4 regions of the Arthrobacter sp. 10T413_2 genome follow, and region 4 is predicted to be linked to each of the others. Evidence: riboswitches for the same ligand, from Rfam matches in the RefSeq annotation. Region 4 holds a riboswitch; each other region holds the start of a gene.
What was found. Region 4 has a riboswitch for S-adenosylmethionine ahead of AC1DBQ_RS03985 (aminotransferase class V-fold PLP-dependent enzyme). Riboswitches for the same ligand answer to the same signal wherever they lie in the genome.
Positions count from the first base shown of each region.

Region 1: it holds a riboswitch for S-adenosylmethionine, as region 4 does, so the genes downstream of both, AC1DBQ_RS22090 (bifunctional o-acetylhomoserine/o-acetylserine sulfhydrylase) here and AC1DBQ_RS03985 (aminotransferase class V-fold PLP-dependent enzyme) in region 4, are expected to answer to the same signal.
Region 2: it holds a riboswitch for S-adenosylmethionine, as region 4 does, so the genes downstream of both, AC1DBQ_RS08915 (DUF1737 domain-containing protein) here and AC1DBQ_RS03985 (aminotransferase class V-fold PLP-dependent enzyme) in region 4, are expected to answer to the same signal.
Region 3: it holds a riboswitch for S-adenosylmethionine, as region 4 does, so the genes downstream of both, AC1DBQ_RS05375 (hypothetical protein) here and AC1DBQ_RS03985 (aminotransferase class V-fold PLP-dependent enzyme) in region 4, are expected to answer to the same signal.

Region 1 covers NZ_JBFTHK010000263.1:2,128-4,297, reverse strand. The annotation lists gene AC1DBQ_RS22090 (bifunctional o-acetylhomoserine/o-acetylserine sulfhydrylase) at 1-1,076, opposite strand, end outside; SAM riboswitch class IV at 1,138-1,253, opposite strand; gene AC1DBQ_RS22085 (VOC family protein) at 1,408-2,046, shown strand.
Region 2 covers NZ_JBFTHK010000039.1:18,710-21,027, reverse strand. The annotation lists gene AC1DBQ_RS08920 (ATP-grasp domain-containing protein) at 1-564, opposite strand, end outside; SAM riboswitch class IV at 932-1,046, shown strand; gene AC1DBQ_RS08915 (DUF1737 domain-containing protein) at 1,074-1,382, shown strand; gene AC1DBQ_RS08910 (rhodanese-like domain-containing protein) at 1,379-1,789, shown strand; gene AC1DBQ_RS08905 (O-succinylhomoserine sulfhydrylase) at 1,790-2,318, shown strand, end outside.
Region 3 covers NZ_JBFTHK010000019.1:8,349-10,558, forward strand. The annotation lists gene AC1DBQ_RS05370 (MurR/RpiR family transcriptional regulator) at 1-512, opposite strand, end outside; SAM riboswitch class IV at 895-1,012, shown strand; gene AC1DBQ_RS05375 (hypothetical protein) at 1,011-1,316, shown strand; partial or broken gene AC1DBQ_RS05380 (Tn3 family transposase) at 1,609-2,210, shown strand, end outside.
Region 4 covers NZ_JBFTHK010000012.1:44,708-46,771, forward strand. The annotation lists gene AC1DBQ_RS03985 (aminotransferase class V-fold PLP-dependent enzyme) at 1-841, opposite strand, end outside; SAM riboswitch class IV at 876-989, opposite strand; gene hisN (histidinol-phosphatase) at 1,162-1,974, opposite strand; gene rsgA (ribosome small subunit-dependent GTPase A) at 2,051-2,064, opposite strand, start outside.

The sequences.
Region 1 (2,170 bases), on a different contig from region 4:
CCCCCGGCGATGTTGAACGCGACGACGGCGCCGGTCCCCTTGGGCCCGTACTTGCGCCCGCGCTCGTACCAGGGGCTGGACGGCAGCCCGGCGTAGGCGACGGATTCGACGTCGTCCCGCGCCTCCAGCCATTCGGCCACCTTGGTGGCGTTGGCCACGTGGCGTTCAACGCGCAGGCTAAGGGTCTCGATGCCCTGGGCGATGAGGAAGGCGTTGAACGGGGACACGGCGGAGCCGAGGTCGCGCAGGAGCTGGACCCGGGCCTTGAGGATGTAGGCGAGGTTGGCCCCGAGCGCGCCGCCGGCGCCGAGGTCGCGGGCGTAGACCAGTCCGTTATAGGTGGGGTCCGGGGTGTTGAAGCCGGGGAACCGCTCGGGGTCCTTGCCGAAGTCGAACTTGCCCGAATCCACGATCACGCCGGCGATCGCGGCACCGTGGCCGCCGAGGTACTTGGTGGCCGAATGGACCACGATGTCCGCTCCCCACTCGATCGGCCGGATGAGGTAGGGGGTGGACAGGGTGTTGTCGACAATCAGGGGCACGCCGGCCTCGTGGGCCACCTTGGAAACGCCCTCGATGTCCAGCACGTCCTGGCGGGGGTTGGAGACCACTTCGCCGAAGAACAGCTTCGTGTTGGGCCGGACGGCCTCGCGCCACTGGTCCAGGTTGTCGGGGTCCGCAACGAAGGTCACGGAGATGCCGAACTTCTTCAGCGTGTGGGCGAGCAGGTTGTAGGTGCCGCCGTAGAGACTGGGGCTGGCGACCACGTGGTCGCCGGCCTCGGCGATGTTGAGGATCGCGAAGGTCTCGGCGGCCTGGCCGGAGCTGAGCAGCAGGGCAGCAAGGCMGCCTTCGAGGCTGGCCACGCGCTGTTCCACCGCGTCCTGTGTGGGGTTGCCGATCCGGGTGTAGATGGGGGCAAGTTCGGCGAGGGCGAAGCGGTTCGCGGCACTTTCGGCGCTTGGGAACACGAACGACGTCGTCTGGTAGATCGGGAGGGACCGGGCGCCGGTGGCGGAGTCGGGCTCCTGGCCGGCGTGGATCTGGCGGGTTTCGAAGGACCAGGCAGTGGACATTGTTGCTCCTGTCGGGACTGGGCACAGCACCGTCCGGGGCCATCGGCCCGGGCCGGCACAGGCGCCGCGCTTGCCCTCCGGCGGGCGCCGGACGGCCAGGTCTTCACCCGGGGCACCCCACCGCGATACGAGGGTTGCCGGCCAGCAAGCCGGGGCTGTGCGCTGGCGCTCATGACCTTGCTTCAGTGTAGGAATGGCGGCAGGCCGCTGGATAGCTTTATGACGAACATGAAGACGACGGGCACGCGGGCCTGCAGTCACCCCATGACATCCCATGACAGTAAGGCAAGCCTAAGCTGAGAGGTCCATCACAAAGTGCCAAGATGAGGGCATGCGCATGGATCACGTTTCTTACGCCTGTGAACACGATGGCTTGGCAGCCACCACTGAACGTATTGCGTCTGCCCTCGGCGTCGAAGCCGTGAAGGGTGGAGTGCACCCCCGTTTCGGGACACGCAACATGATTATCCCGCTCGCGGGACACAAGTATGTCGAGGTCGTGGAGGTCCTGAACCACCCGGCATCGGACAAGGCCCCCTTCGGCCAGGCAGTCCGGGCACGCTCCGAGGCCGGCGGCGGCTGGATGGGCTGGTGCGTCGAGGTTGACGATCTCGGACCGTTCGAGGAGCGGCTGGGCCGCGCCGCCGTGAACGGCAACCGGAAGTTCCCTGACGGCCGCGAACTGGTCTGGAAGCAGATCGGCATCCTGGGCCTCATCGCCGACCCGCAGGTGCCCTACATGCTCAAGTGGGAGGGTGACCCGGAGCTTCACCCCTCCAACGCCTACGCAAGCGACGTCAAGATGTCCGCGCTGACCATTGCCGGTTCGGCAGAGCGCGTCACGGAATGGCTTGGCGAGCCCGTGGAAAAGCCGCTGGAAGACGTGGCCGTGAACTGGCTCGCGCCGCACGGCACGCCCGGAATCCTCTCCGTCACCTTCGAGACCGCCTCCGGGGCCGTCACGATCTAACGCTCCGCCTGCCCCACACTTCGGCCGCCATCCCGCGGGTGCCAATGATGTCACCCGCGAGACGGCGGCCGATATTATTTTAAGGCCGCCTGCGGCTGTCCGGCCCGGACGGAGGCCTGTCAGC
Region 2 (2,318 bases), on a different contig from region 4:
GATGAACTCCTGGACCAGCTGCCCGGGCGGCAGGTTCTTCCAGCTGACTGAGCCGGTCCCGGCCAGCAGGTGGACGGCGTGGGTGCCTTTGAAAGTTCGCGGCTTGACGACGACGGGACCGTTGAGCTCGGCCAGGGACGCCGGCGCGGCGGCGAGATCGCCCGGAACCCCGAAACGCGGGACCGGAATGCCGGCTGCCTGCAACGCCCATGCGGTGAACAGGTGGTCGTTGGCGAGGGCCACCGCGGCAGGGTCGCCGACGATGATCCGCACGTCCCGGCCGAATCCGGCGCGGGCCGCAGCCAGCACCGGGAGTTCCACGGTGAGGGTCGGAATGATGACGTTGATGGCTTCCCGGTCCACCAGCCGGCGCAGGTCCAGGACCATGTCCGGGTCCGTCGCCGGCAGGAGCCTGACTGCCGCTGCGGCGGTGGCGTCCTCGCCCTGCCGGGTGACGTCGCGGGMGTCGGAGCCGAGGCACGGGATGCCGCGGGCGGCGAGCTGGGCCGCGACGGTMCGGCCGGCGGCGCCTGCAATGCCAGTAACCAGAATGCGCGGGCCCACGGTTGCTCCATTCCGCCGATACCCGCCGGGCCGCGGCTGCGGCTCCGGCKGTAACGGCCACCGATTCACACAAAAATTGAGGGACAGACAACTGCACGAAGAGACAACTTGATCCACAGAAACGTGGGACGGGCCGACGCGTCAGTCCGATCCCCTCAGTAGACTGCGCAAACTCCCGGCGGACACGAGTGGGCAGTACCCGAAACTGGAGCCCGCTACTACTCGCCTTGGCGCCGCACCCGGCTCTCACCCCGCAACTCTGATTTCTCGGTCCGCCGCGTGTGTCACCCCGTGGGGCGCGGTCCGGTTACGGAACATGACGACGGCGGCGGTGCGGGCCGGCGTCGTAAGTGTTACGTTTTTGGGGAGTAATGAGAACCGGTGCCAAGCCCTGACTGGCCGGTCGGCAACCCTCCCTTTCGCGGCGGGGTGCCTCAGGTGAATACTCGGCATATCGACCATTCGAGCTGCAAGCGTGAAAGAGGAGATCCGTCGTGCCCGACACATCCATACCCGCTGTACCCGGTACAGCAGCCGCCCCCGCCGCAGCTTCCGCCGGCGAGGACAAACTGGCCTACCGCCTGTTMACCGGCGCCGACGACCGCGCCTTCTGTGAGCGCGTGTCGGCCGCCCTGGCCGAGGGCTATGTCCTGCACGGAAGCCCCGCCGCCACCTTCAACGGCAGCACGGTGATCGTGGCGCAGGCGCTGGTCCTGCCGGCCGCAATTGCGAGCGCGGACGCCGCCGTGGCCAACGCCGTCGATGAACTCGACAGTGACGAATTTGGTGCCGAAGACGCCTTCGAGGGCCACGCATGAGCTACGCCGGAGACCTCAGCCCGCACGAGGCGTGGGCCAAGCTGGAGGCCGGCGCCATCCTGGTGGACGTCCGGACCGAGGGCGAATGGGCCCACATCGGCATCCCGGATACGAAGGCCACGGACAACGATCCTCTCTTCATCCAGTGGACCCTCGCCGGCGGGGTGCCCAACCCGCACTTCGTGGAACAGCTCCAGCGTCAGGCGCCGGAGGACACCGCCGTCGAGCTCGTGTTCCTGTGCCGCTCCGGCGCCCGGTCGATTGCCGCCGCGACAGCCGCGACGCAGGCCGGCTACACCTCGTACAACGTCCTTGAGGGCTTCGAAGGCGAGACCGACCGCTTTGGCGAACGCACCGTCAACGGCTGGAAGAACCGCGGCCTGCCCACCAACCTCGGAAAGATTTAAGTGACTTTCAATCCCGACGCCGCCGGATGGGCGGCCGACACCCAGGCCGTCCGCGGAGGCCTTGACCGTACAGGCTTCCAGGAAACCGCCGAGCCGATCTTCCTCAACTCAGGATTCGTCTACGAGTCCGCGGCCGCMGCCGAGCGCGCCTTCACCGGGGAGGACGAGCGCTTCGTCTACTCCCGCTACGGCAACCCGTCCGTCGCAACCTTCCAGGAGCGGCTGCGGCTGCTCGAGGGCACAGAGGCATGTTTTGCGACGGCGTCCGGCATGTCCGCCGTCTTCACCGCCCTCGGCGCGCTGCTGGGGGCCGGCGACCGGGTGGTCGCCGCCCGCTCGCTTTTTGGCTCGTGCTTTGTGATCCTCAACGAGATCCTGCCGCGCTGGGGCGTCGAGACGGTCTTCGTGGACGGCCCGGACCTGGAGCAGTGGAAGTCTGCGCTGTCCGAGCCGACGACGGCGGTCTTCTTCGAGTCGCCGTCGAACCCGATGCAGGAGATCGTGGATATCGCCGCCGTGAGCGCGCTGG
Region 3 (2,210 bases), on a different contig from region 4:
GCCGTGAACCAGTACGCCGCATCGGCGGCGATGCTGCTCGATGAGCCCCCGCCAAGGAACAGAATCTGCGGGCTCGGCGCCAACAGCTCGACGGCGGCCATGAAGCGCTCTTCGTCCACGGTCATCTGGGCGTCGACCAGCCCTTGCGAACCCGCGCCCAAGATTCGGCGAAGGACTTCACCCGAGGAGGTCGACTCGTCCAGAACGCCAGTGGGGCCCTCCGTCTCCGCCGCCCCCGTACGAACCAAATCCTGCGCMATCGAGATTTTTACATCCTGGAATCCCTCAAACCCGAACCGCCGGCAAGCACGTACGACCGTCGCGGCTGACACTCCGACGAGTTCAGCTACCTCCGATACAGACGAATGGACTATAACGGCAGGCTGGGTCAGCAACACATCCGCGATACGTCGATCGCTCGTGCTGAGTTGCGGGAACACGATACGCAACCGGGCAGCAACCTCACCCGCCCCGATCTCGCACTCGCTTAAAAGCTCCAACTGGTCCGACACACTCACTCCTCCTGGCACCCACCGAGTTGTGGGCACCCCCAACTCAGTAAAGACGGCACACATGCCATGAAATGAGATTTCAGGTAAACACATGGTGAACAGAAATTTCATTTCTTCGACGGGAAGAGTGGCCACGCCGCCGGGACTCAAGTCCCCTGATTAAGAGGGGCCTCGCTKACTCTCTGCACGACGGTGACGGAACCTGTTGCAGCGCTCACTCCTACCACCCATTCCCGCAAACCGCGGAGGGCGCGGACCCTGGGTTCGAACTCATTTGCCAAGGAACGCCCYGTCGGGGAATCCGCTTGTTTCCGAGCCATTCCTGCACTGATTTCTTCACATAAATCKTGATCCACTAGACCTGAACCTAGGCTTAGTGAAGCTTCAAGAGATGTGATGCCAAGCGCCGACTGGTCACACGCCAACCCCATGCTCGTGGGTGGATCGGATGAAGAAGCGACCGCTGCGAGCCAAGAAGTTCCCGACGGTAAGAGCATCGTGAGAGGCGTCGACACTTTGGTACAACAAGCCCATCCAGTAGCCCACTTCAAACCGGACAACGAGGCGCTGGCGGACTCCGTCGCCGTGCTGCCCGTCATCGATTCATGCTGCGGCACGGTGGAATTCTGTGTAGCAGGCACTTGGGAAAAGCACGTTTGTCTCGATGCCGGCACGTTGATGCGTTCCCTGCTGAATTCGGTGCGGCCTGTTAGATGGTCCCGACAGGACGCACAGCTGATCTTCACGATCGCGCGTAGAGGTTCGCCTAAGGGGCATGAAATCAGGTTCTTCCTTGCTGATTGAGGGCCGCCGCGAAGAGTTGCAGGCCCTGACCCGTTCAACCCCCGTTTCCAGAAGGTGGTACTTGCACGGACCCCGAAAACTCGATTTCCGCACCGGGGAAAGGGGGTCCGGGACCACGCGCGGAAAAGTAGCCATTGTCGGATTGGGTACGGTAACGATCGTTCGCAAGACACCACCAGGCGTCTTCGCAGAGTGGCGGAACCACGCGGCKAATTTTGTAACGCTTCCCGCGTACGCGCCTACGAAACGTCCAACCCGGATGGTGATACGTTCCGGGGATGCGAATCGGATCCGGCTGATCTACACGCACGTCTCGGACCAGTACTCGCCCTTCCACAGCAAACTCGTCAACGTTGGTGACCGCGACGCGACCTACGTTCTGGACGGGCTGCTCTATCACGAGRCCGACCTGGCGATCCAGGAGCACTACACCGACACGGCCGGATTCACCGACCATCTCTTCGCCCTCATGCACCTGCTCGGCTACCGGTTCGCGCCACGGATCCGCAACATCGGCGACACCCGCCTCTACACACCCACCAACGATCCAGGACTCCCGGGCCCGGCGCCGCTGATCGGCGGAACGATCAAAACGACAACGATTGGCCTGCACTGGGACGAAATCCTACGCCTTGCCACGTCCATCAAAGCCGGCACCGTGACTGCCTCTTTGATGATGCGAAAGCTCAGCGCCTACGCCCGCCAGAACGGGCTCGCCCTCGCCCTACGGGAACTGGGCAGAATGGAACGGACCCTCTTCCTGCTGGACTGGCTCCAGGACCCCGGCCTGCGCCGCAAAGTCACCGCCGGCCTTAACAAGGGCGAGGCCCGGAACACCCTCGCCCGGGCCGTGTTTTTCAACCGGCTCGGCGAAATCCGTGACCGCTCCTTCGA
Region 4 (2,064 bases):
TGGTCCAGCTGACGGAGTCGAGCCGGGCGTCGCGGACAGCGCCGCCGCCGGCCAGGTGCGGGGTGCCGGCGTCGAGCCAGTCCGTGCGCCCCACCAGTACGCCGGTACCGAACGGGGCGTAGAGCTTGTGACCCGAGAAGGCGAGGTAGTCGACGTCGTCCGCGGCGATATCGATCCGCCGGTGCGGCGCCAGCTGCGCTGCGTCGACGACGATCCTGGCACCGTACTCGTGCGCCAGCGCGGCAAGGGCGCGGATTGGCAGGATCTCGCCGGTGACGTTGGAGGCGCCGGTAACGGCCAGCAGGCTCACGCCGCCGCGGGCGAGCTCGTCCCGCAAGCGGTCGATGGTGGCCGCGAGGGTGGGTGCGGCCACGACGCTGCGGTGCGGGACGTTCTGCCAGGGCAGGAGGTTCGCGTGGTGTTCGATGTCGAGGTAGATGACCTCGCCCGCGGGCCGGCCGTCCCGCAGCGGCAGGCACCCGGCCAGCAGGTTCAGGGAATCGGTGGTGTTGCGGGTGAAGATCACGGAATCGTCCGGCCGGCCGCCCACGAAGTCCCGCACGATGTCCCGGGCGTTKTCGTAGACCGAGGTGCTGATCTGGGAGGCGTAGCCGGCGCCGCGGTGGACGCTGGCGTAGTACGGCAGGATTTCGTTCAAGTAGGCCGAGACCACGGACAGGGCCGGGGCGGAGGCGCCGTAATCMAGGTTGGCGTAGCGGGCGTGGCCGCCCTTGATCAGCGGGGACTGGATCTCGGCGCCCGTGACGGCGGCGAGCGGACGTGCGGCGGCGGCAAACCGTGCGTCGACTTCGGGGGCGGCGGGGAAAATGGCAGTTGTCATGGGACCTCACTCGAACAGGACCCCACATCGTGGGAATCCGCGCTTGCCGGGTCCGTTCCGGACCGGCCAGGTCGTCACCCGGGGCACCCCACCGCGACTGGAGGGTTGCCGGCCAGCAAACCGGGGTTTAGCGCTGGCACTCGTGACCTGCATCGAGCGTAGGACATCGGTGCAGCCGGGGAAAAGGCGGCCTCCGAATGTGAAGCGTTTTGTTACGTGCGCGCCGKAAAGCGCACGTCGACCGAACAAACGACGGCGGCGGCCCCGGAATGGGGGCCGCCGCCGTCGTTTGTTCGGTTGTTGTGAAAGGTCAGATGATCCTAGAGGAGGTCGTCGAGTCCTGGGTTGAGCCGCTTGAGCACTTCCGAGTGGAGGATCGAGTTGGTGGCCAGGGCGTTGCCYCCGAAGGGGCCGTCCTCGCCCTCGAGCGAGGTGAAGCGGCCGCCGGCTTCGGTGACGATCGGCACGAGGGCGGCCATGTCGTAGAGGTTCAGTTCGGGTTCGCAGGCGATGTCKACCGCACCCTCAGCCACGAGGCAGTAGGACCAGAAATCGCCATAGGCGCGGGTGCGCCACACTTCCTCGGTGAGGCCCAGGAACTCGTCCAGGTTTCCGCGTTCCTTCCAGCCGCCGAGGCTGGAGTAGGACAGCGACGCGTCCTCGAGCTTGGAAACGTTGGACACCTTCAGCCGGGTGGCGGAGGCCAGGGAGCGGCCGGTGTAGGCGCCCGCGCCCTTGGCCGCCCACCAGCGCTTGCCCAGGGCCGGCGCGCTGACGACGCCGACCACCGGTTCGCCCTCGTCAACGAGGGCGATCAGGGTGGCCCAGACCGGGACGCCGCGGACGAAGTTCTTGGTGCCGTCGATCGGGTCAATGATCCAGCGCCGGGAGCCGTGGCCCGAGCTGCCGAATTCCTCGCCCAGGACCGCGTCGCGCGGCCGGGAGCGGGAGAGCTGGCCGCGGATGGCTTCTTKGGCGGACTTGTCGGCGTCGGTGACCGGGGTGAGGTCGGGCTTCGTCTCGATCCGAAGGTCCAGCGCCTTGAATCGGCTCATGGTCTGGGAATCGACGGAATCTGCCAGGACATGGGCAAGGCGCAGGTCATCGTTGTAGCTCGAATCGGTTTGGCTCATGGTTCCAAACTACCGTCTAAGCGGGCGGGCCGCCGGGAGGCCGCGGTGCTGCGCCGCGGGCCGGTGAGGGGCCGCATCAGGACACAGTGC